Regions from separate parts of the Chelativorans sp. M5D2P16 genome, predicted to be linked through region 2. Evidence: riboswitches for the same ligand, from Rfam matches in the RefSeq annotation. Region 2 holds a riboswitch; the other holds the start of a gene.
The links. Region 2 has a riboswitch for S-adenosylmethionine ahead of SIN08_RS07520 (O-succinylhomoserine sulfhydrylase). Riboswitches for the same ligand answer to the same signal wherever they lie in the genome.
Positions count from the first base shown of each region.

Region 1 (14,120 bases), on a different contig from region 2:
CGCTCGTGGAGCAGCCGCGCATCCTGCTCGCCGACGAGCCGACCGGCAACGTGGACCCGCAGCTTGCCCGTCGCCTGCTTCGCCTGCTCATCGAACTCAATCGCATGGGGACGGCGGTGGTGATCGCCACCCACGACATCGGCCTGATGGAGCAGGTCGACGCGCGTCGCATGGTCCTGTCGGGCGGGAGGCTGACCATCTATGACTAGCCCGCACGCCAAAGCCACCAAACAGGCCGGTACCCTCGCCGGGACTGCAAAGGCGAAGCTCAGCGAACAGGTGAAGCGGCAGGCCGCCAGACGGCTGGCGCGCAAGCAGACGCCCATCGTGCCACCGGACAGCATCGCCAACCGCGCCATGGTGCTGGTCATCGCCATCATGACCTTCCTTTCCTGCCTGACGCTGGGGGCGGTGACGCTGGTGCGCGACACTGCCGCCACCTGGCAGACGCAGATCGCTCGCGAAGCCACGATTCAGATCAAGCCCGCCGAGGGGCTCGACATGGAGGAGGCGCTGAGCAGAGCGCGCGGTATCGCCGCCGGTCATGCCGGCGTGCGCAGCGCCGAGATCGTCGACCGTCAGGCAACGGCGCGCCTTCTGGAGCCGTGGCTGGGCGCCGGCCTCGATATTGAGGAACTCCCGGTACCGAGGCTGATCATCGTCGCCATCGATCCGGTGGAGCGGCCCGATTTCGCCGCCATGCGCGCGGAGCTGGCGGCGGCGGTGCCGAGCGCGGTTCTCGACGACCACCGGACCTGGGTCGACCGGCTCGTCGCCATGGCGCGGACCACCGTCACGATCGGCATGGCGGTCCTGGTGCTCATGCTCTCGGCCACGGCACTGACGGTGATCTTCGCCACCCGCGGCGCCATGTCGGGCAACGGCCATGTGATCGAGGTTCTGCACTTCGTCGGCGCGGAGGCGTCCTTCGTCGCGCGCGAGTTCCGCAGGCACTTCCTACTGGCGGGTACGCGCGGCGCTGCCGCCGGGGGCGCGGCCGCCGTGATGGTCTTCCTTCTTTTTTCCTGGTGGTCCTCGCGCAACATGGCCACGCCCGAGGGTGACCAGACAGCCGCTCTGTTCGGCAATTTCGCGATCGGCGCTTCCGGTTATGCGGGGGTGGGGGTAGTCGTGCTCCTCATCGCAGCTCTCACGGCGGCGACCTCGCATATTACCGCGATCGGGCATCTCAAGCAGATCGATACCTGATTGGACCGGCCGTGGCGCATATTCACGCTTCGTGTCGCGATGTAATTCTTTTTGCACCGATCTGCTCCGGCGGCCTGTTCGTCGCCGCATTTAAGCGATAACCATGGGTTTCATGAGCGACATCGCGGACAGGCCGGCCGGGGATTGCACGCAGCGCCGGCGGCGGAGACCGTTGCTGCGTCTTGCGATGGCGGCCCTGACGCTGGCCCTGATTGCTTTCGTCGTCGGCTTTGTGGCCTTCATCGAGCATGTGGCAAGGATCGACGTGCCGCGGGAACTTCACCCGGCGGACGGGATCGTCGTGCTGACGGGCGGCCAGTCGCGCATTGATACCGGACTAGACCTTCTGAAGGCCGGCAAGGGCAAACGGCTGCTCATCAGCGGCGTCAACCCGATCGCCAGGGTCGACGATCTGCGCGTTGCGACCGGTGGCGATCCCGTCCTGTTCGACTGCTGCATCGATATCGATCGGGCGGCGCTGAACACCATCGGCAATGCCGAGGAAAGCGCGAAATGGGCGAGCGCCAACACCTACGGCAGCATCATCGTGGTGACCAACAACTATCACATGCCGCGCAGCCTCCTGGAGATGCGTCGCATCCTGCCAGCGGCCGACCTGCAGCCTTATCCGGTGGTCAACACGCCCCTGACGGACGGCACATGGATGACCGACCTCGATGCCCTGCGCGTCCTGTTCACCGAATATCTGAAATACGTCGCCGCCGTCATACGCGGTCATGTGACAGGCTTGGGCGAGCCGACGTCACCTGTCGGCGACATCCCGGGTTCGATCGCGAGCAAATAGACCGCATGCGGTCTTTGCCAAGAGCTGCTGTTGAGGTAACCACGGGCCGGAAAGGGCGCGGCCCGCGCCTTCGACCCGGAACTCTTCTATGCTGCTTGTCCGCTCCCTCGCATTCAACACCGCGTTCTATCTGAACCTGATCGTCCAGATGATCTTCTGGACACCTCTCTATTTCCTGCTTCCGCGCAAGAAGGCCTGGTTCGTGCCCAAGGTGTGGGCGGCCTCCAGCCTGTGGCTGCACCGTGTGCTGGTGGGCGCCAGGGTGAAAATATCCGGGCTGGAGAACATGCCCGAGGGGCCGTGCATCGTTGCGCCCAAGCACCAGTCGTTCTGGGACACCATCGCCTTCCTACCCTTCATCCCCGACGCGCTCTACATCCTCAAGCGCGAGCTGGTCTGGATCCCCTTCTTCGGGTGGTACGTCGCCAAGATGCGGATGATTCCCATCGACCGCGGTAGCCGCTCGAAGGCGCTGCGGCAGGCGGTGAAGCTGGCCGGCGAGCGCATGAGCGAGAACCGGCAGCTCATCATCTATCCCGAGGGCACGCGCCGCCCGCCTGGCGCCGAACCGGCCTACAAATACGGCATCGTCGAGCTCTACGCGCAGCTCAACGTGCCGGTGGTGCCGATCGCCCATGTGGCGGGACTCTACTGGCCGCGGCGCAGATTCCTGCGCTATCCCGGCACCATTCACGCCCGCTTCCTGCCTCCGATCGAGCCGGGCCTTTCGCGGGAGGAATTCCAGGAGCGCCTGATTCGCGAGACGGAGGCTGCCTGCGACGCACTGCTCGTCGAGGCGGCGGAAGGCCCGAACCCGCCGCCGTTGCCTGAGACGGCCCGAAAGCGGCTGGCCGAAATCCGGTACAAGACAGAAAGCCACGCGGCGAAGGGCTGATTTTGCCTAAGCGCCGATCCTGGCCGCCACCGTCTCCAGCCAATGGTCGTGGATACCGAGTGCCTTCAAATGCTCGACCGTGTTGAGGACGTATTCCTCGTTGCGTCCCGACTGGCCGATGGCGCCGGAGACCCTTTGCGCGGCGTGCTCCGCGTCGAGGCGGCCGGCATATTGCGGGTGGCGGCGGTCGACCACATAGGTGAGCGCCTCGATCTCCGCTCCATCCCGCAGGCGAACGGGCAACCGCCGTTCCAGATAGACATGGGTGACCAGTTCGCGCTCGCGCAGATAGGCTGTTACTTCCGCCGCCAACTCGCCGGGGACACGGAAGGCGAGGCCGAGGCAGGAGCCGCCGCGGTCGAGCCCGAGCACGAGGCCCGGCCTGTCGGGCGTGCCGCGGTGGACGTGCGAGTGCACGCACAGTGCGCGCCGATAACCGAAAAGGCGGGCTTTTTGTGTTTCAGTATGGGCAAAACCGGGGCGCCACATCAGCGAGCCATAGCCAAAGACCCAAAAATCGTCCATTTCCACCTGACTTGTGCATGCGCCCCTCGGGCAGAAGATGATTCGGGGTAGCTGGAGGATGGTGATGGCGTCAAGCATGCTGGGGGAATCGCGTTCCGGCCGCCGCATCCTGTGGCTGGCGGTGGCCATCGTCGTGGCGGCCCTGGCCTATACCGGGCTGTGGTTCTATCTCGCCCGCGCGCTCGAGGAGAGGGCGGAGGCCACCCTTGCGGCCCTGAACGGCGGCGGTGTCCGCGCCCATTGCGAAGAACCCGAGGCGCGTGGCTATCCCTTCCGTATCGGTCTGTTCTGCCGCAGCGTCTTCTACGAGAACGCGCGCACCGGTGTTTCCTTCCGCGCCGGCGCCTTCCGGTCCGCCGCGCAAATCTATCAGCCGTTCCGCACCGTGGGCGAGCTCGACGGGCCGGCCACCGTCCTATTGCCCTTCGGTGAAGCGCTGGAAGCCGAGTGGGATAACCTGCGCACAAGCGTCAGACTGGCCCGGCCGCTGCCGGAACGGGTCTCCCTGGAGATAGGGCAACTCGCCCTTTCTGCGCGTGACGGTGACGGCGCACCGCTCGCGACGGCCGACGACGTGCAACTGCACGCGCGCCAGGCGGAGGCCGATCTGGATCTGGCGGCGGCATTCAGCGGCCTTCGTCTTGGTGCAGCCTTCGTTCCTGGCCTGCCGGCTCTGGAAGGCCGCGCGCGCCTGACGGTGGACAACGGTGTCGCCCTGCTTGCCGAGCACACATTCGATCCGCGCGGCCGATCGGGAACCATTCAGCAGCTGATCGTCGGGGTTACGGGTGAGGCGGCGGAACTTTCCGTTTCCGGCCCCGTCTCCGTGGGAGAGGACGGGCTCATCGATGCCGAACTCTCCGTTCGGGTGAAAGAGCCGGCTGCGGTGGGGCGGATCCTTGCCGAAGCCTTTCCCGAGGAGCGCCAGAACATCATGACGGCGGCCGCGGCCTTCTCCGGTCTCGGCGATACGCCGCTGCAGATCAGAATTGCGCGGGGGCGTGTCTTTGCCGGATTCATCCCGCTCGGCAGGATTCCGCCGCTCTGACCGTTTGCGCTACGGATCGCGGCCGGAAACCCGGTATCCGCGTTTCCACGGCCTTGCGTCAGGCCTTCTCCGCTTTCGGAGGGTGTGCGAGCACGTGGCGGCCGAAATCGGGCACGTCCACTTCCTGACCCGCTTCGATGATGGAGCGGCGGATGGCGCGCGTGCGGGTGAACAGATCGAACAGCTTGTCGCCGTCGCCCCAGCGGATCGCCCGTTGCAGGGACGAAAGATCCTCGGAGAACCGGGCCAGCATCTCCAGAATGGCTTCGCGGTTGTGCAGGCAGACGTCGCGCCACATGGTCGGGTCGGAGGCGGCGAGGCGGGTGAAGTCGCGGAAGCCGGAGGCAGAGTATTTGATGACCTCGGATTTCGTCACCGTCTCGAGATCGTCTGCCGTGCCGACGATGTTGTAGGCGATGATGTGCGGCAGGTGCGAGACAATGGCCAGCACCATGTCGTGGTGCTCCGGGTCCATCGTGTCGACCAGCGAACCGCAGCGTTCCCAGAAGCGCGTGAGCTTCGCCAATGCCTTTTCGTCGGTGTCCGGAAGCGGCGTGAGGATGCACCAGCGCTCCTCGAAAAGCTCGGCGAAGCCCGCATCCGGGCCGGAATGCTCCGTGCCGGCAATAGGATGGCCGGGGATGAAATGGACGCCCTGCGGCATGTGGGGCGCCATCTGCCGCATGACGGAACTCTTCGTGGAGCCGACGTCGGTGACGATGGCGCCGGGCTTCAGGTCGGCGACGATCTCGGCGGCCACCTTGCCCGACGCGCCGACGGGCACCGAGACGATGACGAGATCGGCGCCGCGCACCGCTTCGGCCGCTTCGAGATGGTATTCGTCGCCTAGCCCGAGAGCCTCCGCCCGGGCGAGCGTCCCAGTGCTTCGGGTGGCGATGGCGATCCGCTCCGCCAGGCCCTCGCGGCGGATGACGCGGGCAAGCGAGGAGCCGATGAGGCCGATGCCGATCAGGGCGATTTTGGCAAAGAGAGGTTCGGTCACAGTCTCAACCGTTCAGGAATTTTGAAAGCGCGGCCACGACTCCGCGATTGGCCTCCTCCGTGCCGACCGACATACGCAGCGCGTTCGGAAAGCCGTAGGCGGTGACCCGGCGCAGAACGAAGCCGCGCGCGACCAGGAAGGCATCGGCATCCTCGGCCGTCTTGCCGCCGTTTTGCGGAAAGTGGACGAGGAGGAAATTGCCGATGCTGGGGGTGACACGCAGCCCGAGCTTCGTCAGTTCTTCGTTGAGCCAGGCCCGCCACGCCTCGTTGTGGGCGGCGGCACGCTCCACATGGGCGCGATCGCGGATGGCGGCCGCTCCCGCGGCGATGGCCAGCGCATTCACGTTGAAGGGGCCGCGCACCCGGTTCACCGCGTCGACCACATGCGCCGGCGCATACATCCAGCCGATGCGCAGGCCGGCCAGGCCGTAGATCTTCGAGAAGGTGCGCGTCATCACCACGTTTTCGAAGGACGACACCAATTCGATGCCCGCTTCGTAGTCGTTGCGGCGCACATATTCCGCATAGGCCGCGTCGAGCACCAGAAGCACGTGCCCCGGCAGCCCCGCATGCAGGCGGCGGACTTCCTCGACAGGCAGGTAGGTGCCGGTGGGATTGTTGGGATTGGCGAGGAAGACGATCCTCGTGCGCTCGGTCATCGCCGCGAGGATCGCGTCGACGTCGGCGCGCTCGTCCTTCTCCTTCACCACCACCGGCGTGGCGCCGGCCGCCAGGATCTGGATCCGGTAGACGAGAAAGCCGTGCTCGGTGAAGATCCCTTCGTCGCCCGGTTTCAGGTAAGTCTGGGCGAGGAGACCCAGAAGCTCGTCCGAGCCGTTGGAACACAGGATGTTGCCCGGGTTGAGGCCGTGCACCTCTGCAATCGCCTCGCGCAGCCTGGCGGCGGCCCCGTCGGGGTAGGCTTCCAGATGGCCGCTTGCCGCCTGGACCGCCTCGAGAGCGGCCGGCGAGGGACCGAGCGGCGTCTCGTTGGAGGAGAGTTTCCACACCTTGGCTGCGCCGGGCGCGCTTTCGCGGCCGGGAACATAGGCGGCGATGTCCATGATGCCGGGCTTGGGCTGCGGACGGTTGGGCGAATGCATCGGAATGGGTCCCATAAAGTCGAGGCCGCCTGCTTTAGCTCATGTCTTCCATTGACGCAAAGGGCCTCCCGTCTTAAAAGAACGTCCGCTCGTGGTGATTTGGCCGGTCGGCTTGCAGCCACGTAAAACAAGTCGCTAAAAGGCCGAGCGATGTAAAATCCGCTGAGACCGGCCGCGATTTCGCTGCCGGTCTTTTTTGTTTTTGGAGCCTGCACCAATGCCGATCAAAATCCCCGACCAGCTTCCCGCCCGCGATGTGCTTGCGCGCGAGGGCGTGGCCGTCATGGACGAGCAGACGGCGTTGCGCCAGGACATCCGCCCCCTGCAGATCGGGCTTTTGAACCTGATGCCCAACAAGATCCGCACCGAAGCGCAGTTTGCCCGCCTGATCGGGGCCAGCCCCCTTCAGGTGGAACTGACGCTGGTGCGCATCGGCAATCACCGAGCCAAGAACACCCCCGAGGACCACCTCATCACCTTCTACCAGACCTGGGAGGAAGTGGCGGCGCGCAAGTTCGACGGTTTCATCGTCACCGGTGCGCCGGTCGAACTTCTGCCCTTCGAGGACGTTACCTATTGGGAGGAGTTGACGCGCATCTTCGATTGGACGGCCACCAACGTGCATTCCTCCTTCTTCATCTGCTGGGGGGCGATGGCGGCTGCCTGGCATTTCCACCGCATTCCGAAACACACGCTGGAGAAGAAGGCGTTCGGTGTCTTCCGTCACCGCAATCACGCGCCGGCCTCGCCCTACCTCGCCGGCTTCTCCGACGATTTCGCCATCCCCGTCTCCCGCTGGACCGAAGTCCGTACCGCCGACATTCCGCCCGATTCGGGCCTTGAGGTGCTGATGGAATCGGACAGGACCGGGCCCTGCCTGGTCACGGAAGCGATCGGCAACCGCCTCTATATGTTCAACCACATCGAATACGACTCCACCTCGCTCAAGGAGGAGTACGACAGGGATATCGCCGCCGGCGTGCCGATGCAGGTGCCGCACGACTATTATCCCGACGACGATCCAAGCCGCAGGCCGCTCAACCGCTGGCGCTCGCACGCCCATTTGCTCTTCGGCAACTGGATCAACCAAGTCTATCAGACCACCGCCTATGACCTGGAGAAGATCGGCCGGTCCTGATGGCGATCTAGCAGGAGGCTGTGCCGACCGGTCTTGCTATCCGCCGAGCAGGGTCCGTGCCTCCTCGGCGAGCCTGCGCGTCAGATCCTGAGCGGGCATCGGCGTTCCCAAGGCCGCCGCCTGACCTGCCCACAGGGGCGAAAAGTCTCCGGAGCCGGTGCCTTCCGCCGCCTTGCGCAGCGGCATGACGGCGGCGGTGGCGAGGGGAAAGGCGGGCGCATCGGGGCTCATCGGCCCGACTTCGCGGACGATGCGGTTGATGAGTCCGCGCGCCGGGCGGCCGGTGAAGACGTTCGTCAGCACCGTGCGGTCGTCGCGCGCAGCGGCGAGCGCTTCGCGATGCACCGGCGCGGTCAGCGCTTCCGGGCACCTGAGGTAGGCCGTGCCGACCTGCACGGCGGCGGCGCCGAGCATGAATGCGGCGGCCACCCCGCGCGCGTCTGCGATGCCGCCGGCGGCGATTACGGGCACGGAGACGGCGTCGACCACCTGGGGAACCAGCGCCATGGTGCCGGGCTGGGTCGAAACGTCCTCTTCCAGAAAGACGCCCCGGTGACCGCCGGCCTCCGCGCCCTGGGCGATGATGGCGTCGCATCCCCGGTCGGCGAGCCAGCGCGCTTCGGCGACCGTCGTTGCAGAGGCGATGACCTTGGCGCCCGTCGCGCGCACGCGGTCGAGAAGCGGCCCGTCCGGCAAACCGAAATGGAAGCTGACGACCTCCGGGCGGTGTTCCTCGACCACGGCGCAGGCTTCCGCGTTGAACGGATTGCGGCCGGGGCCGGAAGGGACGGTTTCCGCTTCGAGACCGAGGGCAGCATAGTACGGCGCGAGCCGGGCCCGCCAGGCGGCTTCGCGCGCCGCGTCCGGCGCCGGCTGACTGTGGCAGAAGAAATTGAGATTGATGGGCCTGTCGGTGCGCTGGCGGATAATGCCGAGTTCGGTGTGGATCTGCTCGGGGCTCAGCATGGCGCAGGGCAGCGCGCCGAGGCCACCGGCCTCGCTCACCGCGATGGCAAGTTCCGACCCGCCGGAACCGGCCATGGGCGCGAGGAGAACCGGTCGTTCGATGCCGAAAAGGTCAAGGATGCGGCGGTCGCGCCACATGTCACACTCCATTCTCTCGCCTGGCGTTGCGGAAGGCCCTTCCGGCACCGAACCCCGTTGCCCCTTGCGGTGTCAGGACCGGCACGAGCACCCGGCGCGACCGGCGCGCCATGGCCGGAATGCCCTGCTGGAGCCGCTTTTCCGCCTCGACCACCAGGACGCCCGCAAAAAGCGGCCAGAAGCGCCGGCCCGCGCGCTCCAGCCATTGGTGCAGCTTCATGATCCAGCGCCGCCTGGCAGGCGGAAAGTGCAGGGTGTCGGCCCAGGCGCCGGGGGTGAAGTTCGCCTCCCGGAGCGCCTCGACCAGCTGGCTGCGCGAATAGGGGCGTCCGGTGCCGAAGGGCGTATGCTCGAAGCGCGCCCACAGGCCGCGCCGGTTCGGCACGACGATGACGAGGCGGCCGCCCGGCGCCAGGACGCGCCAGAGCTCCAGAAGCGTTTGGCGCGGGTTTTCCGTGTGTTCGAACGCGTGGACGAGGAGTATGCGGTCGACCGAGGAGTCGGGCAGCGGCAACTCTTCCTCGAAGACAAGGGCAGTCGCCGAGGCCTTGCCCGGCGGCCAGTGCACGGCGCCCTGGCGTGCGGGCATGAAAGCGAAGACGCGTTCGGCATCGGCGCCGAATCGGTCGAGCCACGGTACGGCGTAGCCGAGCCCGACCAGACGCTCCTCGGGCAGCTTGATCCAGATGGAGGAGAGCGCCATGGCGATGGAACGCTCGGCGAGCCGCCCGAGCAGGCTGGCGTAGAATGCCCTTAGGTCGACGATATCGCCGTTCATGAAGAGCACGGTACGTCCCCTTCGCGCCTGCCGCAAGATGTTTTCAGGTGGGTGACAAGGGCCTCGCACGGTCCTATCGTTCCGGCAGAACGGAGGTTCCCATGACGCTCGAAATCGAACAATTCATGTGCCGCAGCGACAATTTCGGCATTCTCGCCCGCGATACCGAAACCGGGGAGACGGCGCTGATCGACGCGCCGGAGGAGCAGCCGATCCTGGAGGCCGTGGAGCGGACCGGCTGGACGCCGACAATGATCCTGACCACACACCACCACCAGGACCACGTGGCGGCCAATCTGGCGCTGAAGAAGCGTTTCGGGCTCACCATTGTCGGTCCGGCGGCCGAGGCTGACCGGATCCCGGGCATCGACCGCACGGTGAAGGAGGGGGATACGGTGCGTGTCGGCCGGCAGGCTGCCCGCGTTATCGAGACGCCGGGGCATACGGCCGGTCATGTGAGCTATCATTTCGCCGATGCGGGGATCGCCTTCACGGCCGACACGCTCTTCGCCCTCGGCTGTGGCCGGCTGTTCGAGGGCACGCCCGCGGACATGCTGCGATCGCTGAAGAAGATCGCCGTGTTGCCGCTAGAGACGGTGATCTATTGCGGGCACGAATATACCCAGGCCAATGCGCGGTTCGCCCTGACGGTCGATCCGACGAACTCCGCCCTGAAGGAGCGGGCCAAGGGGGTCGACACGCTGCGGCAGGAGGGCAAGCCGACGCTGCCCACCACCCTTAAGCAGGAGATGGCGACGAATCCGTTCCTGCGCTGGCACGATCCCGTCATCCGCCGCAACCTGGGTATGGAAGACGCCTCCGACGAGGCGGTGTTCGCGGAAATCCGTAAGCGCAAGGACGTCGCTTGAGGAGAAGCGGGCGGCAGGCCGCCCTCGTCCTTCGACAGGCTCAGGATGAGGGCCGGCGTTTGCGCTCATTCGCGTATGTCGAAGCTTAAAGCAGGCTGGCTTGCCTTCCCCTCATCCTGAGCTTGTCGAAGGGCGAGGGGAAGGCCGCACCATCGTTCCCAGGATGACAACAGCGGATCAGATAGCAGCGTCACCTGCTACTGCCGGTTTGCGCCGCAGCATGTTCTTCGCCGCCAGTGCCGCGCCGCCGGTGATCAAGAGGCAGGCGGCGAGGATGTTGGCGGTGGGCTCGGCCTGGCCGGCGGCGATCAGGATGAGGGTCGACAGGAGCGGGGCGGCGTAGCTCGAGGCACCGAGCACCTGGATGTTGCCGTGCTTGACGCCGTGGTCCCAGGCGTAGAAGGCGGCACCCACGGGCAGGAGCCCGAGGCCGAGGACGGCGAGCCACTCGCCGGTGCCGGCCGGCCAGACGGTCTGCTCCAGTGCCAGATGGCAGAGTGCGGAAAGGACGGCCGCGGCGGCGCAGAACCAGGTGACGATGCTGGTCGGCACGGCCTGGAAACGGCGGGACAGAAGCGAATAACCGGACCAGAAGAGGGCGCAGCCGCCGGCGGCCGCATACCCCACCGTATAGCGGCTGTCGAAGGCGAAGCCGCCTCCCTTGGTGATGATGAGGAATGTGCCGAAGAGGCCGAGAAAGGCACCGGCGACATGGTGCCAGCCGAGCCGTTCGCCTGGCATGAGGGCCGAGCCCAGGACGATGAGCAGCGGCCAGAGATAGGCGATCAGGCTCGCCTCCACGGCCGGCGCGTTGCGCAGGGCGGTGAAGTAGAGGAAGTGGTAGCCGAAGAGCCCGCCGATGCCGACCAGCCAGACCGATGGGGGAACGGATCCGCGCTGGCGGAAGGTGGGGAAGAAGCTCTGGGCGAGAAGACCGATCACCGTGCCCACGGCAAAGGACATGGCAGAAAGCTGAAAGGGCGGAACCTGGCCCGAAGCGGCGGTGAAAAGCGCCAGCAGCGCCCACATGGCAACGGCGGAAAAGCCGATCAGGGTGGCGCGCGCCATGTTCCCTCCGTTGAAATCAGATGCGACGCGCCTTGATGTGCACCGTTCCGATCTTGGTGGCAATAGTGGCTTCGACGGGTGAATAGAGATTGCGGCCTTCCACCGGCCCGAACCCGACAAAGATGCGGGACCTGTCGCGCAGATACCGGATCGAGGAACGGTCTTTCCTGTATCCGGAAACGGGCACGAAACGCGCCCGGCATGTGACGGTGGCATCCCGGAAACCGTTCCTGTCGCCGGCGGGCTCGAGAACGAGGTCGGTGCGCATCTCCCCGTCATAGACCCTGATCCTGCGCCGACAGACTTCCGACGCGTCCCTGGCCGGCAGGAGCAGGGCGGAAAGCGGATCGGCGACGCCTGCCAGGTGCTCCCGTTCCACCGGCACCCAGTCGTCGCCGCGCTTCTTCGGCTCCGGCCGGTTCTCCGTCGCCGCCACCCGGCCGTTTTCGAAGCGGATCGCCGTTTTCTTCTTTTCCTCGCCGCTCTCATAGGCGAGCGTATAGGCATGCGGGCGGCTTGCATCGGGACCCAGCCAGCCGTTCACCGTCACCGTGCCGTCGGTGCGGTCGAAGATGCGTGCGATGCCGGCGCTGGCGAAACGGCCGGCGATGGCAAAGCCCTGGCCTTCGAAGCGGCTCTCGATGACCGCACGGCCGATCGGCAGCCCGAAAAGGGAGGCATCGTAGCGCACGCGGTAGGATTCCGCCGCCGCCGGGGAGAGGCCGGCGTTGGCAGCCGAGGCAAGAGCGACGGCAAGCGCAAGCGGTCGGAACCGGACCATGGCCTCACCTCCGGGCGGCAGCCTTCTCGCCGCCGCTTCTCAGCCGAAGGCAAAGCGTTAAATCAGGCGGATGTGTGGAGGGGCGCGGCGCAGCTTGACCGCAAGGACAAATGTCTTTATGTGAACGGCAAATTTCCACGAGGCCGCCTGAGATCTACTGCGCGCCGTTCCGTTCGGGTGCGGCGAGTGGTTCGGCCCGAAAGATAAGGTAAGAAAAAGATGTCCCGTGCTTGCGAACTGACCGGCAAGGCCGTGATGAGCGGCAACAATGTGAGCCACGCCAACAACAAGACCCGTCGTCGCTTCCTGCCCAACCTGTGCGATGTCACCTTGATGTCCGAGACGCTCGGCCAGAATTTCCGTCTGCGCGTTTCAGCGGCGGCGCTGCGCACGGTGGAGCATCGCGGCGGTCTCGACGCCTTTCTCATGAAGGCGAAGTCGAACGAATTGTCCCAGCGCGCGCGTCTTCTGAAGAAGCAGGTCGCCAAGAAGCTCGCCGAGCAGGCGAGCGCCTGAGACCTCCCGTGCGCGGCGGTCACCGGGCCGCCGCACTGGTTCCATCACCCAGGTTAAAAAAATGAACCGTTTCCTTGCAGTCTGGCCTTTCGTGGCCGCCATGGCGGTGATCGTCGCCGCCTCGAACGTGCTTGTCCAGTTCCCGTTCGCCCATTTCGGTCTCGGTGACATCCTCACCTGGGGTGCGTTCACCTATCCGATCGCCTTTCTCGTCAACGACCTGACGAACCGCCGCTTCGGGCCGCAGGCCGCACGCCGCGTGGTGGTGGTGGGCTTCGTCATGGCGATGGTGCTGTCGGTCTGGCTGGCCAGCCCGCGCATCGCGCTCGCCTCGGGGTCGGCCTTTCTCCTGGCGCAGCTGCTCGACATTTCCATTTTCGACCGCCTGCGCCGCAGCGCCTGGTGGCGGGCGCCGCTGATCTCGACGGTCATTGGCTCCACGCTCGACACCGTCATCTTCTTCTCGCTCGCCTTTGCCGCCGTCTTCTCCTTCCTCGATACGGGGCTGGGACGCGAGGACGGCTCGCTCGCCTTTGCCGTCCCGCTGTTCGGCTCGGACATGGACGTGCCGCTGTGGGTTTCGCTGGCGCTGGGCGACCTGGTCGTGAAGCTCCTGGTCGGCCTGGCGATGCTCGTGCCCTACGGTGCGCTGATCACGGTGCTGCGGCCGGCCGAGGCCGTGCGGTAAAAGCCCTCCTCGATCCCGGACCGGCAGGTGGTGCCTGCCTTCATTCCTCGAGGAGACGGAATTCCAGGTAGAGGTTGCGCTGCAGGATGGAATGGTTGTCGTCGGACATCAGCGACACCATGACCGCGCCGTCCGCGCGCTGCCAGACATCGAGCGCTTCCATATTGTCGATCTGGTAGGCCATGTCGGCCTCGAGGAGGACCGGTCCGTCGGCAAGGCTGTCGGGACGGATCCCGTCGGCGCGAATCCGTCTGATGCGCATCGCGACGCCGCTCGCCAGGGAAAAGCGCCGCTCCAGGAGCAAAAGGTCGCCATCGGGCAGGAAAGCGCCGTCGGTGATGTCGAAATCGTCATGCCGCGCAATCGCGAAGATGCCCTTCAGCGGCCCCTCGAGAATGGCGGCGAAGACGTTGCGTCGGCCGTCGAGGCTGCGCTCGGTAACTGCGATGCGCGCGCCGGCGAGCGCGCTTTCCTCCGGCGCGTAGGCGATGGTCTCGAAGCCGCGATTGGTGCGCAGCTCCCGGGCAGGAACCAGGAAGTCCAGTTCGCCGACGGCCGGGCCCATGCGTCCCGGCGCGAGGCGGAAAG
Region 1 covers NZ_JAXQNM010000038.1:25,568-39,687, reverse strand. The annotation lists gene ftsE (cell division ATP-binding protein FtsE) at 1-209, shown strand, start outside; gene SIN08_RS17900 (ABC transporter permease) at 202-1,209, shown strand; gene SIN08_RS17895 (YdcF family protein) at 1,382-2,014, shown strand; gene SIN08_RS17890 (1-acyl-sn-glycerol-3-phosphate acyltransferase) at 2,103-2,909, shown strand; gene SIN08_RS17885 (gamma-glutamylcyclotransferase) at 2,916-3,434, opposite strand; gene SIN08_RS17880 (DUF2125 domain-containing protein) at 3,499-4,482, shown strand; gene SIN08_RS17875 (prephenate/arogenate dehydrogenase family protein) at 4,541-5,485, opposite strand; gene hisC (histidinol-phosphate transaminase) at 5,490-6,590, opposite strand; SAM riboswitch at 6,672-6,749, shown strand; gene metA (homoserine O-acetyltransferase MetA) at 6,808-7,728, shown strand; gene SIN08_RS17860 (nitronate monooxygenase family protein) at 7,765-8,832, opposite strand; gene SIN08_RS17855 (class I SAM-dependent methyltransferase) at 8,834-9,610, opposite strand; gene gloB (hydroxyacylglutathione hydrolase) at 9,712-10,479, shown strand; gene SIN08_RS17845 (DMT family transporter) at 10,657-11,547, opposite strand; gene SIN08_RS17840 (DUF3108 domain-containing protein) at 11,564-12,328, opposite strand; gene rpmB (50S ribosomal protein L28) at 12,548-12,844, shown strand; gene SIN08_RS17830 (queuosine precursor transporter) at 12,906-13,532, shown strand; gene SIN08_RS17825 (esterase-like activity of phytase family protein) at 13,573-14,120, opposite strand, start outside.
Region 1: it holds a riboswitch for S-adenosylmethionine, as region 2 does, so the genes downstream of both, metA (homoserine O-acetyltransferase MetA) here and SIN08_RS07520 (O-succinylhomoserine sulfhydrylase) in region 2, are expected to answer to the same signal.

Region 2 (14,120 bases):
TGTTGCGCATGTCGCGCGACCAGGTGGCGCCGATGAAGACACCGTCCATGGCGAAGGCGAGCACGCCGCTGACGGCGATGAAGGCGGCCCACGGCAGATAGGCGCCGGCGGCCGCGCGCACCTCCGGCGCCGTGGTCATCAGGTGGATGAAGGTCTCGCCGAAGAGCAGGAAAGTCGCCGTCGCCGCCACGGCGAGCGCAAAGCCCCAAAGCGTGCTGAGCCATACAGCCTTGCGGAAGGCCGGCGCGTGGCGCGCGCCGATGGCACGGCCGGCCAGCTGTTCGGCGGCGGTGGCAAAACCGTCGAGGAAATAGCCGGCGACGAGATAGAAATTCAGCAGAACCGCATTGGCGGCGAGCGTGACCGTGCCGAGCTGCGCACCCTGCCGGGTGAAGAGCGCGAAGGTGGCGAGCAGCGCAAAGGAACGGACCATGATATCGCGGTTGAGCGCGAGCATGTCCAGCATGCTGGACATGTCGAATATGCGCGAAAGGACCGGGCGCGGGCTCTCGCGAAAGCGCCGAAGCAGGATCACAAGACCGGCCGCCGCGCCGACGAGCTCGCCGCCGACGGTGCCCCAGGCCACGCCCTCAAGGCCCCAGCCGAGATGGAGACCGAGCAGAATCGACAGGACGATGTTTGAGCCGTTCAGGAAAACCTGCAGGATGAGGCCGATACCGCCCTCCCCGCGCCCCAGCACATAGCCGAGGATGGAGAAATTGATGAGGGTGAGGGGCGCGGCAAGCATGCGGATCTCGATATAAAGATGCATGGCGCGCGCCACCTCCGGTTCCGGATCGATGAACCGGACGCCGAGCCAGGCGATCGCCGCCGTCAGGAGGATGAGTGCGACGCCGACGCCCGCGGCCACGGCGAGGGAGCGCAGGAGAATCGCCTGCTCCTCCTGCACGTCGCCGCGCCCGTGCGCCTGCGCGACCAGCCCGGTCGTGCTCGACCGCAAGGAATTGAAGGTGTTGAAGACGACGTCGAAGACGATCGCGCCGGCCGCCAACCCGCCGAGCAGTGCCGCATCGCCCAATTGCCCGACGACGGCCGTATCGACGATGCCGAGGAGCGGCGTCGTCAGATAGGCGAGCGTCATCGGAACGGCGATGGCGAGAACGAGCCTGTTCGTCACCTCGAAGGGGCGGCCGCGCCGCGTATGCAAGGTCGCCTGGTCCACTGCCTCTCCCGAATCTGTCATGCGACGGCATGAGGGCCTGCTTCGCGCCGGCTTGCAAGATGCTCACGGCACCTTTGCAATGAGCCAGGAAGCCGCCCAAAGCAGTGTGCGCTCACATTCGTTCGCTTGGCTGCTCTATCTGTTTGTTTTCGCCGCATTCGTGCCATGCCAAGTGATTCCCACTTGGCTGCAAAATGGTCTAGCGCCGATAGCTCAGCAGCCGCAGGACGAGGAATGCCGGCACGACGATGACCGCGCCGAGGACGATGTAGCCGAAGAAGTTTCCGAGCGCGGCAAAGCCCATATTCCAGATGCGCAGGACCATGTCCCGCAACGCATCGAAAATATCCCAGGGAGACCAGTGAAACGCGCTCATGAGGAAGCCGACGATGAAGGAGACCACCAGGAGCTTCACGATCACGCGCAGCGGGCTGTCGCCCAGGAATCTTGTCAGTGCCGACACGGCCTTCACCTTCGACTGCTCTTTCAACCCGTGCATATTGATCGCGCGCCGACAGCGCAAGCCTGCGGACGCGAACCGGAACGGCAGCGGACGGGCGCAACCGTTAACGGCCCTTTATGCGAAATCTTAGGATTTTCCGCACTACGACCGCAGGAGAGCGAAGGGTCAGGTCATGCGTGCTGCGGTTTTGTTTCTGTTGCTGGTGCTTGCGGGCTGTGCCAGCACACCCGACAACATCAACAACGCCTGCTCCGTCTTCCAGCAGAGGGATGGCTGGTTCAACGACTGGTACAGCGCCGCCAAGCGCACCGAGCGCACCTACGGGGTTCCCGTTCCCGTGCTCATGGCGACGATCCGCGTGGAATCGGGCTTCAAGGCCAATGCGCGCCCGCCGCGCAAGAAGCTGCTGGGCTTCATCCCGTGGAAACGGCCATCGAGCGCCTATGGCTACTCCCAGGCTCTCGACGGCACCTGGGCGGAGTACAAGCGTGCAACCGGGAAACCGATGGCGACACGCCGCAGCTTCGCCGACGCCGTCGACTTCGTCGGCTGGTACCATTACCGCAGCAACCAGAAAAACGGCATCGCGCTCAACGACACCTACAATCTCTACCTGGCCTACTATGCCGGCCATGGCGGCTACGCCCGAGGCAACTTCGGTTCCGGCACCAGAAGGGCGGCACAAAAGGCGGCGGCCATGGCCGACTCCTACGCGCGCCAGATCCGTTCCTGCGGATTGTAAGGACGGCGGACAGCCCCGGATCACCGCTTAACAGGCATAACGCCCGGACCACGGCAGCAGTTCGCCCTTGTTGCCTGGCACCCGCCGGCATAGAATGGCGTCGTCGCGCATTTTTTAAGCGGCGTCAGATAAGTTATACAGCGCAGGTTTTCAAAGATGAATCGTATTGCCACGTTGATTTCGGCCGGTACGGCCATGCTTCTTCTCATGTCACCCGCCCCGGCGCAGGATGTCGTCCAGGCCGGCAGTGCATGGTACGCCGCCGGCGAGGCCGCGCTCGCGGCCAAGATGGCCGAGCAGCCCAACACCGGGCGGGCGCGGAACGTCATTCTTTTCATCGCCGACGGCATGGGAGTGGGCACGAACTATGCCATTCGCCTGTTCGAGGGACAGCGAAAGGGCAAGCTCGGCGAGGAGCACATCCTGCACCACGAGGGCTTCCCGTACACGGCCCTGGTCCCGGCGCAACCGTGGTCACCGACGCATCCTCCCTTGAAAGCGTCGGCGCTACCCCGCTCCTCGGCCTCTTTACCGACAGCCACATGAATTTCGAGGAGGACCGCCCCGACAGCGAGCCTTCACTGGCGCAGATGACCGAAGCCGCGATCACCCGCCTCAAGGACGACGAGGAGGGTTTCTATCTCATGGTCGAAGGCGGGCGCGTCGACCAGGCCAACCACGCCGGCAACGCCCATCGCGCACTCAAGGATGGCGAGGCCTTCGCCGAGGCCGTCGCCATAGCCGACCGGATGACCGACGATGCCGACACGCTGATCATCGTCACCGCCGATCACGACCACGGCATCTCCTTCAACGGATATTGTGGCCGCGGCACGCCGATCACCGGCCTGTGCATGGGCATCGCCTCGGGCCAGGTGGAACATACGGGAGAGCCGGAACTGGCGGCCGACGGGAAGCCCTATACGGTGATCGGCTACCTCAACGGTGCCGGTTCTGTGCTCACCGAACAGGCCGACCACGCCTATTTCGGCACCCGCGCGGTGCTTTCCCAGGAGGAAGCGGTCGATCCCGACTTCCACCAGCAGGCGCTGATTCCCATGGAGGCCGAAACCCATTCGGGCGCCGACGTGGCCGCCTGGTCGAAAGGCCCATGGGCGCATCTCATGGCCGGCTCGGTCGAGCAGAATTTCATCTTTCACGTGATGAACCGCGCCATGAACGCCGAATAGGCCTTCGCTGCGCCGGGCGGGGGCGCCCGGCAGTTTCTTCCCGCCGCCCCTTTGCGCTTCGGCGAAGGCCGGAAGCGGGGCGGCGGGAACGGCAACGGCACGTCTTGAATCGAATTGACGAAGGCGGACAGATTCGGCTACCAAGACCGGCACTGCGGGTATGATGTAATGGTAGCCTGTCAGCTTCCCAAGCTGAACGCGCGGGTTCGATTCCCGCTACCCGCTCCAAGTCCCTGACAACCCCGATCTCCCGCACTTCCCTCCCCGCAGGTTGGTGCGCGGAAGCAATCACGTCCCTTCCCCGGCAGGAACGCGCTACAGCGACGCCAAACAGCATTGTTGCAGTTGCTTTTCATATATTTTTAGGTGTCTTCAACTATTCACCTCTATCTGTGATAGTAAACTGTTGAGCTTGAGAAGACACGATGTCCTCCGTTCGGTATCCCAATTTCGACACGCTCAGGCTTGTCGCGGCTTCTTCCGTCGTGTTCTCCCATGCATTCCTGATCGCCACCGGATCGGAGGAAACCGAGCCGCTGCACGGAACCGGACTGGTCGCCGGCGTCTACGGCGTCTTCATCTTCTTCATTCTCAGCGGTTTTCTGGTGACAGAAAGCGCGAAGCGCTCGGCAGGGCTCGCCGACTATTTCCGAAAGCGCTTCTTGAGGATCGCACCGGCTCTGGCCGTGGCACGCTTCTCCTCGTCTATGTGATCTGCCCGCCTTTCGCGACCGACGGCGCGGTAGCATTCGTACTGGACCCGGAAATCCTGAGCCGGGCAATGCAGGTGATCTTCCTGCACACCGACAACCTGTATTTCACCAATGTCGCGTTCTACTCGCCGTCCGGCGAGGAGGACTATCTGCCGGGCATCGCCAACGGGGTGGCCTGGACGATCCGGCTGGAAGTGATCGGCTACGCCCTGATCGCGGTATTGATGGTGATGTCACTCTTGAACGGACGGCGGCAGATCATCGCTCTCCTGATCGCCTGCGGTGTGATCGGGCTTTCGGTCGCCTACGGCAAGACCGTCTCCGTCGAATGGCTCGGCGCACTGCTGTTCGTCCTTCCGTCGCTGTGCTGCGGCATCATCATGAATTGGGTGGTACAGTTTCACAAACCGCGGGGATGGATCGCCGCGCTGTTTGCACTCGGATTTGTCCCGGCCGTCCATTTCCAGGTCCTGCCGGAGACCTTCTGCTATCTCGCGGCGTATCCGCTCATCTGGCTCGGTGCTGTCGAGTTCAAACCGTTTACCTGGCTCAGGACCCGGAGCGACATTTCGTATGGCGTCTATCTCTACGGCTGGCCGGTCACGCAGGTCATCCGGGCGTTCGTCGGAGACGGATTGTCGGGCTATGAGATGACGGCTCTGGCGCTGCCGGCGACGGCGCTCCTCGCCTATCTTTCCTGGCACCTGGTGGAAAAGCCGGCTCTGCGGCTGAAAACGGCGGCACCGATGGCGCAGGCTCAGCCGCTCCAAACCTCTTGATGCCCTTCTTCGCCTGAGAGGGATGCGACCGCCCTCAAGATGCAGGGCGGCACCAGACTGCCTGAAGGGGCGGGCGGACCGGCCGCCCTTTCTCGCCCGTGACGTTGATCCGGCTTGACGCGAGCGCGATCACGTACCACCTGTGCGCAGTCCCACAACAAGCGACGATGCCGCCCGTGACCGCGCTCAGAGAATTTATCGAATCCCGCCGTTTCGAGGCGGCGATCACCGTCCTCATCGTCATCAACGCCATCACGCTCGGGCTGGAGACCTCGCCCACGGCCGTGGAAGCCGCCGGGCCCCTTCTCCTGGCGATCGACCGCTTCATCCTCGGCGTCTTCGTAGTCGAGCTCTCGGTCAAGATGGCCGTCTACCGGCAGCGCTTCTTCCACGATCCCTGGCGCATCTTCGACCTTTTCGTGGTGGGCATCGCGCTCGTTCCGGCGACCGGCAACCTGTCGGTGCTCCGGGCCTTGCGCATCCTGCGCGTGCTGCGGCTCGTCAGCATCGTGCCGTCGCTCAGGCGCGTCGTCGGCGGCCTGGTGGCTGCGCTACCGGGCATGGGCTCGATCATGCTCCTGCTCGGTCTCGTCTACTACGTCTTCTCGGTGATGGCGACGAAGCTCTTCGGTGCGGCCTTCCCCGACTGGTTCGGCACGATCGGACGCTCGGCCTATTCGCTCTTCCAGATCATGACACTGGAAAGCTGGTCCATGGGTATCGTGCGGCCGGTGATGGAGGTTTTTCCGTGGGCCTGGCTTTTCTTCATCCCCTTCATCGTCTCGACCACCTTCACCGTGCTCAACTTGTTCATCGGCATCATCGTCTCGGCCATGCAGGCCGAGCACGACGCCGAGGCCTCGGCCGAGCGCAGCGCGCTGCAGGAGGAGCAGGAGGCGATCCTGCATGAGGTCCGGGCGCTGCGCGAAGAGGTGCGGGCACTCAGCAAGGAGAGGCAGTCGTAAACTCAGCCCGGAAGGAAGTGCTTTGAAAGCTTCAGCGCCTGGCCCTGGTAGTGGGATTTGAGTCCGGTGCCGTAAAGCGTTTCCGGGAGCGTACTCATGCGCTCATAGACCAGCCGGCCGACGATCTGGCCGTGCTCGAGGATGAAGGGCACCTCGTGGCTGCGCACCTCAAGCACGGCGCGGCTGCCCGTACCGCCGGCGGCGGAATGGCCGAAACCGGGATCGAAGAAGCCGGCGTAGTGGACGCGGAACTCCCCCACCAGCGGGTCGAAGGGCGTCATCTCCGCGGCATAGGCCGGCGGCACATGGACGGCTTCGCGCGAGACGAGGATGTAGAACTCGTCCGGGTCGAGCACGAGGTCGTTCGTGCCGTGATTGTAAAGCGGCTCCCAGAATTCCGGCACCGCGTAGGCCGCCTTGCGGTCGACGTCGACAAGGCCCGTGTGATGCTTGGCGCGGTAGCCGATCAGGCCACCGTCGGCGCCGCGCAGGTCGATCGAAAGGGCGATGCCGCCGCCCGAGATGTTGGGCCTTTCGGAGGCCACCAGCGTCTCGCGCTCGTGCAGCGCGGCGAGATCGTCCTCGGTGAGCAGCGCATTGCCCCTGCGGAAGCGTATCTGCGAAAGGCGCGAGCCGGGGCGCACGACGATCGGGAAGGTCCGCGGGCTGACCTCGAGATAGAGCGGGCCGGAATAGCCGGCGGCGATCTTGTCGAACTCCTGGCCGTTGTCCGTCATGACGCGGGTGAAGATGTCGAGCCGGCCGGTCGAGCTCTTCGGGTTGGCCGAGGCCGATATGTCATCGGGAAGCGCCAGGTGCTCCATCAAGGGCACGATGTAGACGCAGCCAACCTCCAGCACCGCGCCCTCTTCGAGCCGGAACTGGTGCAGCTTCAGCCGCTCCAGCTTGTCGGCCACGCGGTGGCCGGGGCCGGGCAGGAAGCTGGCGCGCACACGATAGGCAACCTCTCCCAGGCGCAGGTCGAGGCTTGCCGGCTGGATCTGGTCCGTATCGAGCGGGCGCGCGGCGGCAAGTGCGCCGTCCTTGAACAGCGCGGCGATCTCGCTATCCGGCAGAATGCCCGTCATGGCCACGCGAAACTCCATCAAAAGCTTGACCGGGGAGGTTTACTGCGCCATGCGCTTGACGCAAGGACATGCTGCGCCTAAAGAGGCTTTATCCCGTGGTGATTTGGCCGGTCGGCTTGCAGCCACGTAAAAAAAGTCGCTAAAAGGCCGCGCTCGATGCTCACCGGCACGCGCCTTTCGCGGCCGGTTTTATTTTGAGCAGAGACCATGACCGACGACAACAACGACGACTGGAAACCGCAGACCGCGCTGGTGCACGGTGGCGCGCTGCGCTCGCATTTCGGTGAAACCTCCGAGGCCCTCTACCTCACCCAGGGCTTCCTCTACGACAGCGCGGAAGCGGCGGAAGCGCGCTTCAAGGGGGAGGAACCGGGCTTCATCTATTCGCGCTATGCCAACCCCACGGTGGACATGTTCGAAAAGCGCATGTGCGCGCTGGAGGGGGCGGAGGACGCGCGTGCGACGGCCTCCGGCATGGCGGCCGTCTCGGCGGCGCTGCTGTGCTCGCTGAAGGCGGGCGACCACGTGGTCGCCGCGCGCGCGTTGTTCGGCTCCTGCCGGTGGGTGGTGGAGACGCTGATGCCGCGCTACGGCATCGAGACGACGCTGGTGGACGGGGCCTCGCTCGAAGCGTGGGAAAGTGCCGTTCGCACCAACACCAAGCTGTTCTTCCTGGAAAGCCCGACCAACCCGACTCTGGAAGTCTGCGATATCGCCGCGATCGCGCAGCTTGCCGACAGCATCGGCGCGCGGCTGGTGGTCGACAACGTCTTCGCCACACCGCTCCTGCAAAAGCCGCTGGAACTGGGCGCGCATGTGGTGGTCTATTCGGCCACCAAGCACATCGACGGGCAGGGGCGATGTCTCGGCGGCGTGGTGCTCTCCGACAAGGACTGGATCGACGAGCATCTGCACGATTATTTCCGCCACACGGGCCCCAGCCTCTCCCCCTTCAATGCCTGGACGCTGCTGAAAGGCCTGGAGACCCTGCCGCTCAGGGTGCGCCAGCAGATGGAGAGCGCTTCCCGCGTGGCCGATTACCTGGCCGAACATCCGAAGGTGCCGCGCGTGATCTATCCCGGCCGCAGCGACCATCCGCAGGCCGGGATCGTCGCGCGGCAGATGAAGGGCGGCTCGACGCTCGTCTGCTTCGACGTCGAGGGCGGCAAGCAGGCCGCGTACGCGGTCGAGAACGCGCTGAAGATCATCGGCATCTCCAACAATCTGGGCGATGCCAAGAGCCTGATCACCCATCCCGCCACCACCACGCACAAGAACCTTTCCGAGGAGGCGCAGGCGGAGGCGGGTATCAAGCCGGGAACGCTGCGTCTGTCGCTGGGGCTGGAAGACACGGGCGACCTATTGGCCGATCTCGACCGGGCGCTTTCACGCGTGTAGCCAGTCGGTTACCGGAACGCGCGCGCCGCCAGCACGATGCGGGCGACGGCGGTGTATAGGGTGATCACGGCGAAGGTCCAGGCGATGACCGGAAACCAGGCGGGCCAGAGGCAGGCGAGCACGAAGGCGATCAGGGTTTCGCCGGCCTCGGCGAGCCCGGTGGTGAAGAAGAAGGATTTCTCGCCGCGGGCCAGGGTCTGCATGCCGCGCTTCTCGGCGATCGCCGCAAAGGCGAGAAAGCTCGCGCCGTTGACATAGAAGGCGAAAAGAAGGAAAGCGCCGGCGATGCCGTTGGCGGCGGGATCGTGGAAGATGAAGCCGAGGGGCACGGCGCCGTAATAGACGAAATCGAAGACGATATCGATGTAGCCGCCGAAGTCGGTCGGCGCCTTGACGCGCGCCACCGCGCCGTCCAGCCCGTCGCCCAGGCGGCTTAAAAGGACGAGCGCCAGCGCGACCCAGAACTGACCGGCGGCGGCCGCGGCACCGGCGGCCAGTCCCGCAGCCAAGCTTGCCACGGTCACCGCATTGGCGGTCACCCCGAACGACGCCAGCCATGCGGCGACCTTGGCAAGAAGCGGCTCGAGCTTGCGTTTTCCCCACCCGTCGATCACATTCCGGCTCCGTTCTGGCTGTCCCGCGTTGATCTATAGCCTTGCCCGACACATATCAGATGTCACAATATCGTCAGGCCCCCGACAGGCGGCCGGCAGGTGGCGCGAGACAGATGTACCGAGCCGTAACCCACGACATAGAAGTGCGGGTCGAGCCATTCTTCCTGCCCGACCACTCGGACCCGGAGGAAAGCCGCTACGTCTGGGCCTATCAGGTCACCATCGCCAATTTCTCCCAGGACACCGTCAAGCTGATCTCGCGTTACTGGCACATTACCGACGGGCTCGGCCGGGTGCAGGAGGTGAGTGGCGAAGGGGTGATCGGCGAGCAGCCGGAGCTGGAGCCGGGCGATAGCTTCCAGTACACCTCAGGCTGTCCACTGACGACCTCCTCCGGCATCATGGTCGGCCGCTACACCATGCGCACCAGGCAGGGCGACCTCTTCGAGGTCGACATCCCGGCCTTTTCCCTTGATCTTCCGGGCGAGCAGGTGGCGCTGAACTGAGCGCAGGCGGGCGCTGGAACACGGGCGCACCGGGGAAGTTGGAACAGACAAAGCGGCTTCGAACCTGCGGAGACTCTTCCATGGATCCAGCATCCCGCATCTCGCTGCGCACCGGCAATGAAATGCCTCTTTTCGGGCTTGGCACCTGGCAACTGACGAAAGACACGGCCGAGACGATCGCCGCGGCGATCGCGCTCGGCTATCCGATGATCGACACATCCGGCGACTACGGGACCCAGCCCGGCATCGGCGAGGGCATCCGCCGGGCGGGCGCGAAACGGTCGGATTTCTATCTTGTCACCAAGGTCGAGGAAACCGACGACGCCTTCGCGGCGACAAAGAAGGACCTGGACGAACTCGGCCTCGACTATGCCGACCTGATGCTGATCCACCGCCCGCCGAGAAGCGGCGCGGGCGAGGCGCTGTGGGAAGGCCTGATCCGCGCCCGCGAAGAGGGGCTTACGCGCGACATCGGCGTCAGCAACTATCCTACCGGTCTCATCGACGCTCTGGTGCAGAAAACCGGGGAAGTGCCGGTCGTCAACCAGATCGAGTGGAGCCCCTTCGGCCATTCCATGGCGGTGAAGGCGCACGCGGATGAAAACCAGATGGTCATCCAGGCCTATAGTCCCTTGACCCGCGCCAGGCGATTGGACGACGACACGCTGGAGGCGATCGGGAAGAACCACGGCAAATCGCCGGCGCAGGTGCTCATCCGCTGGAACCTCCAGCATGGGACGGTGCCGCTGCCGAAGGCAAACCAGCGCGAGCATCTGGAGGAAGACGTCGCGGTCTTCGACTTCGCGCTCGGCGAGGAGGAGATGGCCCGGCTCGACGACCTCAACAGCCATTATTCCGCGCTCGGCAAGCTGCCTTACGTGTAGATACCGCGGCGGTTGGCGCGCACGCGGCGATGCGCTATCCATCCATCTTATGGATGGAGGATCAACCCGTGCGACTGACGACGATCAGTTTCGATGCCGACGACACGCTTTGGCACAATGAGCGCTTCTTCCGTCTCACCGAGGAACGCTTTGCCGAGTTGCTTGCCGAACATGCCGCGCGCAACGACCTTTCCGCCCGCCTGCTGGCGGCGGAAAAGCGCAACCTCAAGATCTACGGCTTCGGCATCAAGGGCTTCATTCTCTCCATGATCGAGACCGCCATCGAGGTGACCGAGGGAAAGGCACCGGCGGCGACCATCGAGCATATCCTGGAGATCGGCCGGGAAATGCTGGTGCACCCGATCGAGCCGCTGCCGCATGCGGTCGAGACGCTCCAGGCGCTCACCGGCGACTACCGACTCGTCCTCATCACCAAGGGCGATCTGTTCGACCAGGAGCGCAAGCTCGCCCAATCGGGGCTGGGAGACTATTTCGACGGCGTCGAGATCGTCAGCGACAAGACGCCCGAGACCTATGCACGGGTCTTCGCCCGGCACGGCAACGGGCCGGAGAAGAGCATGATGGTGGGCAATTCGCTCAAATCCGACGTCATTCCGGCCATCCGCGCCGGAAGCTGGGGCGTCTTCGTGCCGCACGACCTGACGTGGGAGGTCGAACACGCGGAAGCGCCGGCGGGTGAGGACCGTTTTCGCGAGCTTGCCCATCTTGGCGAATTGAGAGCGCTTCTTGCCAACATCGATGGGCCGGGCTGACAGTGTTCCTTCGCCACCGAGTTTCCGTCAGCCGGTTTCGGCGCGACAACTGGCATAAGGCGGGGTTTTGTGCCCGGCCTCGGCGGCTGCATCTTGACTTCCGTTGCTTTACAGAAAATTCAGCAGCACTATTAAAAAATGCGCTCGCGAGGGGAATGGGCGCTACGAGAGGGGATGAAGCACTTGGGATTCCGGTATTCTTCCACTGCTGCCATATTGTGCCTTCTAGCCGCCGGGTGCGGGGGCGGAAGTGATGGAGGCGGAGGCGATTCCACGCTCGATGACGGCACGCCACCTTCCACGCCTGGCGGAACCGGTTATCCGGCGTTGGACGAGACGGCGGCAGCAGCCTATGCCGAGGGCGCGGAGTTCAACCGCGTAGATCCGCCGCCCAGCTATGAGGAGTGGCTGCGCCAGGAGGTCGGCCTGCCGCCGGTCTGCGACAGCACGAGCAATCCGGACTGTGCCAGCGCCTCCAATTACGCGCTGCAGAACATCCACTACGCCCACACGGCCACGCTTTCCGATGGTACAAAGCTGCGCGGGCAAGGCACGCTGATTGCCGTGGTGGATGACGGCTTTCGCCTCACTCATCGGGAATTCGCCGGAAAAACGCTGCACAGCTTCACCGGCGGCGCAAATTTTGCAGTGGAGGACCACGGCACCTCCGTTGCCGGCATTGCCGCCGGCCGGGCGGACGGGGCTGGCATCATGGGCGTCGCCCCCGAAGCCGACCTTCACCTCACCTCGTGGGCCGATGTCGGCGGGAACGACATCCTGGACCACCTAACGGCGGCCACGGACCATGCCGCCGACCTCGGCGCAGTGGTGCAGAACAATTCCTGGGGATTTGTGCCGGAGACCGCCGCCAGCGAGGAGATGGCGGCGTTCGCGAGTTCCGGCACGAGCGACTATGCCACCTATATCACGGGCGAGAGGGGCGGCACGCCGTCCGAGTGGCGGGGCCTTTTCGATGCCTATGACCGCTTCCAGGAGACGGGCGTTATCGTCCTGGCCAACTCCAATGACCCCAGTTTGGGCGACGCATCCGCCTGGGCTGGGCTTCCGCTGTTCGTGCCGGAGCTTTCGGAGGCCTGGCTCGTCGCCAGCAATGCGCTGTTCACGGTCGATGAAAGCGACGGTCGCATTCTCGATGCCGAGCTCCTGTCCGCGCCGTGCGGCTCCGCCGCAGCTTTCTGCCTGACCAGCGACGGAACGGTCTACGCGCCGACCGCCGCCAACGACACATCCTATGCCTTCAGCACCGGCACGTCCTTCGCGGCACCCCAGGTCGCCGGGCAGGTCGCGCTCATCGCCCAGGCGTTCCCCAATCTTTCGCCGGAGGAGTGGACGGTGCGCCTCCTGGCCACGGCGCGGCGGGACTGGGATGGTTTCCAGGATACGGTCTCCGGCACGTCGACCTTCGCCCCGGGAGTGAGCCGCAACTATTCCAGCCTCTACGGCCACGGCGTCCCGGACATGAAGGCGGCCCTTTCGCCCATCGGCGGTCTGTCGATTGCAAGCGGCGAGAACGTCTACAGCGCGCAGCGCACCAGCCTCTCGGGCGGCATCGCCACGGCGGGCCCCGTCGTCGGCAACAGCATCGCCAAGGCGATCGCCGGCCGCGAGGTGATGGTGGTCGACGCCCTCGGCACCGACTTCTATGTCCCGGGCAGGAGGCTCGGCGGCGAAACCTCCGTCAATGCGGGAAAGGGCGTGGCCGATGCCCGGCAGATGGCGCGCAATGTGGAGAAAATGGCCGCCAGCTTCGCCTTCGTCGAAAACGGGAGCGACCTGCCCCGCACCCTGCACGACGTCGCGGTGCCGAAGCTCTTTTTCTCGCAGACGCTCGCCGGCTTCGACTCGGACACGGCGTTTTCCCACGTCTTTCCGGCTGACGAAGGCACGTTCTTCCAGTTTTCCGGCCAGGTCGCGCACAAACACGAGGGTGGTGAAGCTGCCTTCTCCCTTTCACGGATTACCGCGAGCGACAAGTTCGCCAGCGAAGTTTCCTTCTCCTTCGGGCACAGTGGCGCCGGCTTTTTCGGCAGTGAAACGCGCGGTCCCTTTCTCGCCGGCCGGAACACGGCGAATGCGGCCGCCGGCATCAGTGTCAGCACGGCAATCTCGCGCGCCTGGTCGATGGGCGCCTATGCCGAATTCGGAAGCGGCTTCGTGAGCGACGCTCCCCACGCGCTGGTGGATTATGGCGCCCTTGCCTATGCGAGCGGTGGCCTTTCTGCCCGTCGCCGCGGCGTGCTGACGGAACGCGACACGATCGATTTTTACGGCGGGATGCGACCGAGCGCCGTTGCCGGCGAGGCCGAGGTCAATCTGCCAGTCGGGCGCGATGCCAACGGCACGATCCATTACGAAAACATCGCTGTGGACTTGGCCAACACGGATCTGCCGCTGCGTTTCGGACTGGTCTACCGCAACCGCACGGAGCAGGACGTCGACGTACTCTTCGGCTTCAACACCGATCTCGTCGCGGCCAGCGATCCGGATCCCGTCTTCTCGTTCTCTCTCGGTTTGACGAAGGAGTTTTAAGCCGGCTCATGAAAGACGCCGCTCTTGCGGCCAACGGTAAGCGCGCATGCGCTTCTCAAGCCCGCATGTCCTCCGGTTGATTGATCTGTTTTGCCGCCTTTAGGACGAGCGGCTTCAGGCCGTCGCAGCCGCGCTCGATGATCCGGAAAAGCTGCCGGCGCATGCGCGGCTCCCAGAACTTGTTGATGTGGTCGGCTACACCTGCGACCGCTTCCTCATCATCCATGGTCTGGAAAAAGCCGGCGATCTGGTTGGCCATGTAGACGAGCTTT
Region 2 covers NZ_JAXQNM010000013.1:42,725-56,844, forward strand. The annotation lists gene SIN08_RS07470 (MATE family efflux transporter) at 1-1,204, opposite strand, end outside; gene SIN08_RS07475 (DUF6460 domain-containing protein) at 1,383-1,646, opposite strand; gene SIN08_RS07480 (transglycosylase SLT domain-containing protein) at 1,819-2,388, shown strand; gene SIN08_RS07485 (alkaline phosphatase) at 2,545-2,934, shown strand; gene SIN08_RS07490 (alkaline phosphatase) at 2,859-3,578, shown strand; tRNA gene SIN08_RS07495 (tRNA-Gly) at 3,733-3,806, shown strand; gene SIN08_RS07500 (acyltransferase family protein) at 4,004-4,291, shown strand; gene SIN08_RS07505 (acyltransferase family protein) at 4,360-5,070, shown strand; gene SIN08_RS07510 (ion transporter) at 5,247-6,035, shown strand; gene SIN08_RS07515 (2'-deoxycytidine 5'-triphosphate deaminase) at 6,038-7,129, opposite strand; SAM riboswitch at 7,209-7,286, shown strand; gene SIN08_RS07520 (O-succinylhomoserine sulfhydrylase) at 7,331-8,521, shown strand; gene SIN08_RS07525 (CDP-alcohol phosphatidyltransferase family protein) at 8,530-9,135, opposite strand; gene apaG (Co2+/Mg2+ efflux protein ApaG) at 9,249-9,641, shown strand; gene SIN08_RS07535 (aldo/keto reductase) at 9,722-10,525, shown strand; gene SIN08_RS07540 (HAD family hydrolase) at 10,579-11,298, shown strand; gene SIN08_RS07545 (S8 family peptidase) at 11,626-13,848, shown strand; gene SIN08_RS07550 (formate dehydrogenase subunit delta) at 13,904-14,120, opposite strand, start outside.